DNA from 2 places in the Paenibacillus sp. YAE3 genome. Region 2 is predicted to be linked to the other one. Evidence: riboswitches for the same ligand, from Rfam matches in the RefSeq annotation. Region 2 holds a riboswitch; the other holds the start of a gene.
The links. Region 2 has a riboswitch for thiamine pyrophosphate ahead of tenI (thiazole tautomerase TenI). Riboswitches for the same ligand answer to the same signal wherever they lie in the genome.

Region 1 (4,282 bases), on a different contig from region 2:
GGGCGATGTTCTCTTCATGGGTGACCATCACGATGGCTGCTCCCTTTTCCTGCATCTCCAGGCAGTAATCGAGGATCGCAAACGTATTCCGGGCATCCTGGCCGAAGGTCGGTTCATCCAGCAAAAGGACAGGCTGCTCGCCCGCGACGGCGGCCGCCATGCTGAGCCTCCGTTTTTGGCCGGTGGAAAGCTGGTACGGATGGCGGCGTTCCAGCCCTTCCAAATGAAAGAATCGCAGCAACCCTCGCGCTTTCGCTTCGGCCTCGGCCTTCCCCGCTTCTTTCCCTTTCGCGGAAAAGCCGACTTCCTCCAGCACCGATTCCGCGACGAACTGGAATTCCGGGTTTTGGAACACGTAACCGATCCGGTCCGAGGGCGGACGAACAGCCCGGCGCGCTCTCCGGGAGGCGCCCTCCGTTTCCGGCATGGCCTCCCCGCATAACCGGTATTCCCCGCGAAAGCGCAGGAGCGACATCAGGCTGAGCAAAAGCGAGCTTTTGCCGGCCCCGTTCGGACCGACGACCGCGATAAAATCACCGGGATCGACCCGCGCCTCGTCTGCCCGCACCACGGGCCGGCCGGCCCGGAATCCCGCAAACCGCCGCAGCGTCAGAAGCGGAGCGGATGCGTCCGGCTCCAGCGGCTTCGCCGCTCCGCCCCGCCTCAGGTCAAGCACCTTGAAAAAATCCTCCCATACGCCCGGATACCAGATGCCGTACTGCTGCAGCTCCCGCCGGAAGGCGCCGAAAACCCATGCGGGAGGGCCGTCGCCGAGAACGCTCCCGTCGGGAGCCAGCAGGACGATCCGGTCCATCCGGTCCGCAATCTCTTCGATCCGGTGCTCCACGACGATTAAAGTCCGCCCTTCCGCCGCTTTCCAGACGGACTCCCACATCTGTTTTCTCCCCTCGGGGTCCAGGAGGGCGGACGGTTCGTCCAGAAAAATGACCTCGGGCTCCAGCAGCAGCACGGAGGCCAGCGCCAGCCGCTGCTTCATGCCTTGGGACAGGCTGTCTACCGGAACATGCAGCAGATCCGGACGCAAACCGACCGCTTCAAGGGCCCGGCGCATTTCGGGCACCATCCGTTCCCGCGGAATTCCGCGGTTTTCCAATACGAACGCCAGCTCCTCGTCGACGTATGGCATGCAAAACTGCGTATCCGGATCCTGGAACACGTACCCTCTGGAATCCGGCGCCACGATGCCTTCCGCTTTGATCGGCACCTCGATCACTTGCGGAATCAGCCCGCCGAGCACCTGCAGCAGCGTCGATTTGCCGCAGCCGCTGGGCCCGAGCAGCAGCACTTTCTCGCCGCGGCGAACGGACAGGGACAAATCCTTGAACACGAAAGACGGCTCTCCCGGAAATTTAAGCCTGAGCTTGCTGACTCCCGCCACGGTCTCCGGCCCGAACGGTTCTAAATCAAGCGACTCAATCATGGTCAAGCGCTTCATAATCCTTTTGGGTCACGGGCCGCAGCAGCTGCGTCACGCCGGTAGCCTCCAGCGCCTTCGCCAGCGCAAACGCCAAATATCCCGCCAAAATCGCGGAGCTGATGATTCGGAGCACGTATTTGAACAGCATCATCCCGAGCGTATAGTCCGTCACGTAACCAAAATAAACATCGACCGCAAACGAACCGAGCGCAGCGGCCGCGCCCGCAAATGCCGCCGTCCCCATCTTGAAGCTGCGGTAGCGCAGCAAGGCAAAAACCAGTTCCGCCGCAAGGCCTTGCGCGACGCTGTAAAGCACCAGCTGAACGCCCCATTCGCTGCCGAACAAAATTTCCACATGGGCCGCCGCCACCTCCGCCAACAGGGCAACGCCGGGTTTGCGAATCAGCAGCATGGCGAGCGTCGGCGCCAAAAACCAGACCCCGTACACCAGCTCATCGGCCTGAAAAAACAGCGGCTTGAACAGATCGTACACCGAGCTCCAAAAATGATAGACGACGCCAAGCACAAGCGACAGCAAAATCGTGACCAGCAAATCGCTCAGCCGCAGCCCTTTCCTTTTTTCCGCCTGAAGCACGTGATTCATCCTACATCTTCCTCTCTTCTTCGGTGAGCGGGAATGCGCAAAAATAGGCATGAAAAAAACCGCCCTGGATACGCAAAGAGAGACGGTTAAATAAGCCCAATCCATGGGCTTCTATCGCGAATTCTCTACGCTGGCATTATCCAGATCAGATTCCCGGTCAGCAGCGGATACAGCTGCAATCTCAGCCTGATTCACTCAAGCTCCCGCATCCCAATATGTAACGGACCGCCCTTCGCCAAAAAAACGAAGCATGCGAAAGCGTCCGGTTCCTGGTTCCAAAATACACCAATTCCGTGCCGGTTGGCAACAGAAAAAATTTTTCCTCGGCAGCCCCTGCCCTACTTCCCTCCCCCTGCATGCGGCCGTCCGTCTTGCGTTAGACCTTATTGATTTAACCGCTATTCTATGTCAATATATTTCAGAGTGTTCCAAAAATAGTATGCTGCGCATTTCGGATCCGGCCGAAATTCGGTGAAACCATAAGGCGGCCGCGAACGTTAACTCTATAAATCGACTCGAAGCACCATCCGAAGGGAGAAATAGCATGGCAAAACGATTGTTAAGGCTGATGACGGAGCTCTCCTCAAGAAAGTGGCTGTCCGCATTGATGGGGCGTTTTTCCCACAGCAGGCTCAGCAGGGGCGTCATCCCTTATTTTATAAAAAGCTATCAGATTCCGGCCGACGAAGCCGAAAAGGAAATCCACGAATACCGGACGCTGAACGAGTTTTTTTCGCGCCGGCTGAAGCCGGGCATGCGCCCGGTCGAGGAAGGGCCGAACGTGCTGACAAGCCCGGTCGACGCCAAAATAACGGCCATGGGCGACATTAGCGCGGGGACGATATTAAACGTCAAAGGCCAGGATTATTCCGTGGCGGAGCTGCTGAACTTTTCCCCCCATTTGGAGCTGTACAAACACGGCTATTTTTTTGTGCTTTATTTAAGCCCGACCGACTACCACCGCATCCATTCCCCCATTACGGGGGTGCGTACGGAAAGCGAGCATATCAAGGGCCGGGCTTATCCGGTCAACGAATTCGGCATGACCCGGATGAAATCGGTGCTGTGCCGGAACGAGCGGCTGATCACCTACATCGCCGGGGAATACGGCGAGGTCGCCGTCGTGAAGGTCGGCGCCATGAACGTCAGCAGCATCCGTTACGACGACGAATCCGTGTCCCGCTGGAACAACGGCGACGACCTGGCCTATTTCGAATTCGGCTCGACCGTCGTGCTGCTGACGCAGGACGGAACGTTTACGCCAAGGGCCGGCCTGAAGCCCGGGGACCACGTCCGGATGGGCCAGCTTCTCGGAACGCTTCACCCTCCGGTCCCGCGGGACAAGGGCTAAGATCCGCTTTCGTCCCGGCCCAGTACGGAAGCGATCATCTTTTGCAGCAAACGCCCCGGCAGGATCGCTTTGGCCCGGAGCGTCAGCCGGGTGCTCCCCGGCAGCGCGTACCGGAACGCGGGCCGCTTCATGCATGCGATACGCGCAACGAGTTCGGCTACCTCCTTCGGGTCGCCTCCTTGTCGTGCGCTTTTTCGCGAAAACGCCAGCACCTTGTCCATCATGGCCCGGTAAGGCGAACCTTCGGGAGCGCTCATTTGCGCGAACCCCTTGTCCCAAATCGGGGTTCCGTAGGCCCCGGGCTCTACCAGGACCACATCGATGCCGAAGGGTTTGGCTTCGAGCGCAAGGCATTCGCTGAAACCCTCTATGGCGAATTTCGAGGAAGCGTACGGCGCATATCCCGGAAATCCGATGCGGCCGCTGATGCTGCTCATCTGGATGATCCGGCCTTTCCCCCGCTCCCGCATGATCGGCAGCACCGCCTGCGTCACCCGCACCATGCCGTGAAAGTTCGTATCCATCTGTTCCTGCCAAATCGCGGCAGGCACCTCCTCGACGAAACCTCCGTAGGCCGTTCCGGCATTGTTGACCAGCACGTCCAACCGGCCGTACTGCCGGCGTATGTATGCCGCCGCGTCCGTCACGCCGGCGGCGTCGGTAACGTCCAGCCGCACGGCAACGATTTTCCCCTGCACCCCGGCTTGCGCCGCCGCGTCCATCAGCTCTGCCTGCGCCTCCATCCTCCGGATGCCTGCGATGACGGCGAATCCCCGCCGGGCAAGCTCAACCGCCGTCAGCAAACCGAAGCCGCTTGAACCGCCCGTTACCAGGGCTACCGGCTCCCCTTGCATTGTTTTCATGTTATCCCACCTTATACGGGAATCGC
Region 2 (4,282 bases):
GATCAGTGCCCCGGTAATGGGGCTCAGCAGTACGCCGTTGCGATAATGCCCTACGGCGACGAACAAACCGTCGCAGCCTGCCGCCGCTCCGAGATAAGGGAGGCCGTCGCGGGTTTGCGGCCGCAGCCCTGCCCACGCCTTCTCCCACCTGGCAGCCGTTATCCGCGGCACGAGAGCGGCTGCTTTGGCCATCAGCCCCATCAAACCTTCGACGGACACCGTCAGCTCATCGTTGCGCTCGACCATGGAAGCTCCGACGAGGAGTCTCCCTCCCCGCTTCGGCACCAAATAACAGCCGTCGGTGAATATGGTATGGCTTACCAAAGGGACCTCCGTTACGACCGAAAAGCATTCGCCTTTCACCGGGTATACGCCGGTTTCGATTCCCGCTTGCGCCAGCAGCCGCTGGCCGTGGACGCCTGCAGCGATGACCGCCTGTCCGCAGCTTATCGTCCCTTCATCCGTGACGACGCCGGTAACCCGCCCCCGTTCCAGCCGCAGCGAACGAACGCTGCAATTCTCCTTGGCTTCGGCGCCGAGCATGACGGCTGCCCGGACATAGGCGGCCGTCAATTCGGGCGCCGACACCTGCCCGTCCCCGGGAATCCGCATCGCGCCTTCGATGCGGCCCGTCAGGTTAGGCTCCAACTCGTTAGCTTCAGCAGGCGTAAGCCACGCCGCCGTTTCCCCTGCTTGGCGTTGAGAGGCGATCATCCGCCGGCAATCGGCGGCCTGGTCGGGCGTCAACGCCACCTTCAAAAGCCCTTTCTGCACCAGTCCGATGTCGATGCCGGTAAGCTCCCTCAGCTCCTCCGCCAGCCGGGGAAACATCGCCCGGCTCTGCCGTGCGAGGTCGAACAGCACGTCCGCCCGGTGCGTCTCCGACTGGGCGCCGAGCATGCCGGCCGCCGCGCCCGACGCGCCGGAGCCGATTGTCTCCCGCTCCAGAATCAATACGCGCCTGCCCTTCTTTGCCAGATGGTACGCGATGGAACCGCCGATGACGCCGCCTCCGACCACGACGACGTCAGCAACGTCAGCTTGATGGACCATGGTTTTCCCTCCCGTTATGTAAACATTGATAATAAGCGGCAGCAGCGCTGACCGGGTCTGCCGCTTCCAAAATCCCGCTCATGACAGCCACGCCCGCCGCGCCGGCTTCAAGTATCTCCGCCACGTTCGCCGGCTTCACCCCGCCGATGGCGATAACGGGAATGCGGACGCGGCTCGCGAGCAGCCTCAGTTCCCCAGGTCCGCGGGCCGGAGAACCGGGCTTGGATGCCGTCGCATAGACATGCCCGAAAATCACGTAATCCGCCCCTTTCTCCTCGGCCTCCACGGCCTCGTGCAGCGAATGGACCGACCGGCCGATCCGCAACTGCGGAAACCACTTCTTCACATCGGATACATCCAGGCTGTGATGCCCGAGCTGCACGCCCCGCACCCCGGCGGCAGCCGCGACGTCGGCCCGATCGTTCAGCACGATGCGGTTTGCGGGAACCCCCGCAGCCAGCAGCATTCCGATTCCCTCCAGCAGCTCGCGCGCCGTTTTGGCCCGTTCCCTTACATGAAACGCATCCACGTATGGATGGATGAGGCCGGCAATTCTCGCCAGCTCATCCAGCGGCTGCCTTCCCGTCGAAACGACATGCAGTTCCCTCCCTGCCACAGGACCTCAACTCCCGCAAAAAAATAAAGGCCGCTTTCCCGAAAGAAAGTGGCCTTTTCCGCACGTCGACAGCCTTGCGCCCCCAAAAAAACGCATAAGGCGCAAGCATAAAACGTTGTTCTTACCACTTCCCTCCGCTGGCATCGCTCCAGATCAGGTTCAAAGGGTCCGGAAATCGCACTTCCGTCTCAGCCGTCAGGCACCCCTAGTGATTTGCTATGAAATTGAAATTTACTATAACATGAATTCCGGCATGTGGCAATCTCTTCCATCCTGTTTTTTCAGCCAGCGCATCCGAAGCATCCGGCCAAAGCGCCCCCGGACCGAAAACCGGAAAAACGCGGCGGCAGTCAACGCGTAAGCAGAAATCGATGGGCTTGGCTGATGCCGCCCGCATCCTCGAACAACACCATCATGGACAGAGCCGGAACAACCGCCTGTTCGTCCCGGATCCAATCAAGCGCCTCGTTCCCGGCACGCTCTTCGTTTACCGCGACCTTCCAGCCGGTTTTGGAAAAAGGAATGTCCAGCTTAATCTCATGGTTGTTCGCGTTATAGACGACGATGATGTTTTTCCAAGCATCGCCGCCCGCAAAGTCCTTCAGCATAAAAGCGACCACCTGGTCCCCGCAGCGGAGCGTTTCCAAATGATTGTCAATCTGCTCCCGGGAGGTCAAGCGAAAGGCGGGGTGGCTTCTCCGAAGCTCGATCAGGCCCCGGTAATAGTCAAAAACCGGCCTAAACCTCCGCTTGTTTTCCCATCTTATGGCATTGACGGCATCGCCGCTGCGGTAGCTGTTATGATCCCCGTATTTCGTGCGGAGCAGCTCGTCGCCGGCATGAATGAGCGGAATCCCTTGGGAGGTCAGCACGATGCCGTTGGCCAGGAGGGCGCGTTTTACCGTCTCGCTTTTCATGATGTTCTCGCCGTCTATGCTCCGGTACGGCTCGGATTTTTCCACGGCCTCATGCAGGCTCCCTCCATGAACGAGTTCCCCGTTTCGGATGTCCGGAAACTTGGCCTCGTCCCGCAGCCCCTGCGTCGCCAGCACTTTATCCCATAAATTCAAATTGTCGTGAACGGTCACGTAATTGACCGATTCGAGCGGAGCATCCGCGAAATCGCAAATCGATCCCCTGACCCCTTCAAGGACCGCCGCTTCCGTGCCCGTTCCGCCCGTGGCGAAACCTTTCCCTTCGCCGTCGCTGTCCCCTTTGATCGCGCCGCGGAAATGGTCGTTGAATACGGCAAAGCCGAGATTCCTCTGGCTGCCTTTCAACGTTTGCCGCGCGAGCGGAGATTCCCCGCCCGTCCAGGGCTCCCCGTAGACGATGATGGCCGGGTCCGCCTCGCGGCGCAGCTCTTCGACCATCAGCTTGACGGTATCGGTATCGATTAGTCCCATCAAGTCCAAACGGAATCCGTCGATGTGATATTCGTCCGCCCAATAACGAACCGAATCGAGAATGAATTTCCGGACCATCGGGCGCTCCGTCGCCAGCTCGTTGCCGACGCCGGAACCGTTTGCCAGCCTGCCTTCGGCGTCCCTGCGGTAGAAGTACCCGGGCACGACCGCCTCGAACGGTCCGTCCTCGACGCTGTAGGTATGATTGTACACGACGTCCATCACTACGCGGATCCCTTTGCCGTGCAGCGCCATGACCATTTCCTTGAATTCGCGGATCCGGAGACCCGGCACGGTCGGATCGGTCGCGTAGGAGCCTTCCGGCACGTTAAAATGCTGCGGATCATACCCCCAATTGTACTTCGGCCCGGAAGCGCCGGGATCGTCCGCCTGCAGTTCGTTCACCGTTTGGAAATCGAATATCGGCAGCAGGTGGACATGCGTGACTCCAAGCTCCGCCAGATGGTCGATGCCAATCGCATTGCCGTCCTTATCGCGCAGTCCCGTTTCCGTAAACGCTTTAAATTTTCCTTTATGTTGAAAACCGGCGCCAGGGTCGGCCGAAAAATCGCGCACATGCAGTTCATACAAAACGGCGTCTTCGCACCCTGCCATGGGCGGCCTGCGGTCCGCTTCCCAGCCGGGCGGGTTCCAGGCTTCCATGTCCACGATCGCCGACCTGGCGCCGTTGGCGCTGACGGCTTTCGAATACGGATCTGCGGCATAGCGGATGGTTCCATCCGGGTGCTCGATTTTGTACATATAATAGCGGCCGGCAAGATCGCCGGAAAATCGCAAAAACCATACGCCGTCCTTCCACTTTTTCATCCCGACTTCGAGTCCGCCCGCATGATCGAAGACCTCGCCGTCCGCGTTATAACAACCCGCATCCTCATAAAGCGCGAGCGTCACTTTTGCGGCCCCGGGCGCCCACAGCTTAAAAACGCTTTCCGTTTTGCTATACGTGCAGCCCAAATCCCGTCCGCCGTAATACTCCGTGATTTCCCTCATGATTACACCACCGTAAGCTATGACATTCGATGCACGCAAGGATGCTGCATAATCCCCAAAACAGACTTTCAGTCCGAAATAGACAGCGACAAAGTTTGGTTCGGCTACATACTGTTTCCGGGAGCGGCCGGAACCGGATTTTGCATCATCCCAACGTCAAAAAGCCTAACCTATCCTATGTGCTTTTGTTGCCAAA

Region 1: another riboswitch for thiamine pyrophosphate. It lies ahead of AC27KL_RS13550 (ECF transporter S component); the one in region 2 lies ahead of tenI (thiazole tautomerase TenI).

What each region holds. Positions count from the first base shown of each region.
Region 1 covers NZ_BAAIYF010000006.1:168,333-172,614, forward strand. The annotation lists gene AC27KL_RS13545 (ABC transporter ATP-binding protein) at 1-1,441, opposite strand, end outside; gene AC27KL_RS13550 (ECF transporter S component) at 1,434-2,042, opposite strand; TPP riboswitch at 2,148-2,259, opposite strand; gene asd (archaetidylserine decarboxylase) at 2,587-3,393, shown strand; gene AC27KL_RS13560 (SDR family oxidoreductase) at 3,390-4,256, opposite strand; gene AC27KL_RS13565 (phosphotransferase enzyme family protein) at 4,268-4,282, opposite strand, start outside.
Region 2 covers NZ_BAAIYF010000010.1:184,169-188,450, reverse strand. The annotation lists gene thiO (glycine oxidase ThiO) at 1-1,053, opposite strand, end outside; gene tenI (thiazole tautomerase TenI) at 1,037-1,669, opposite strand; TPP riboswitch at 1,782-1,886, opposite strand; gene pulA (type I pullulanase) at 2,020-4,086, opposite strand.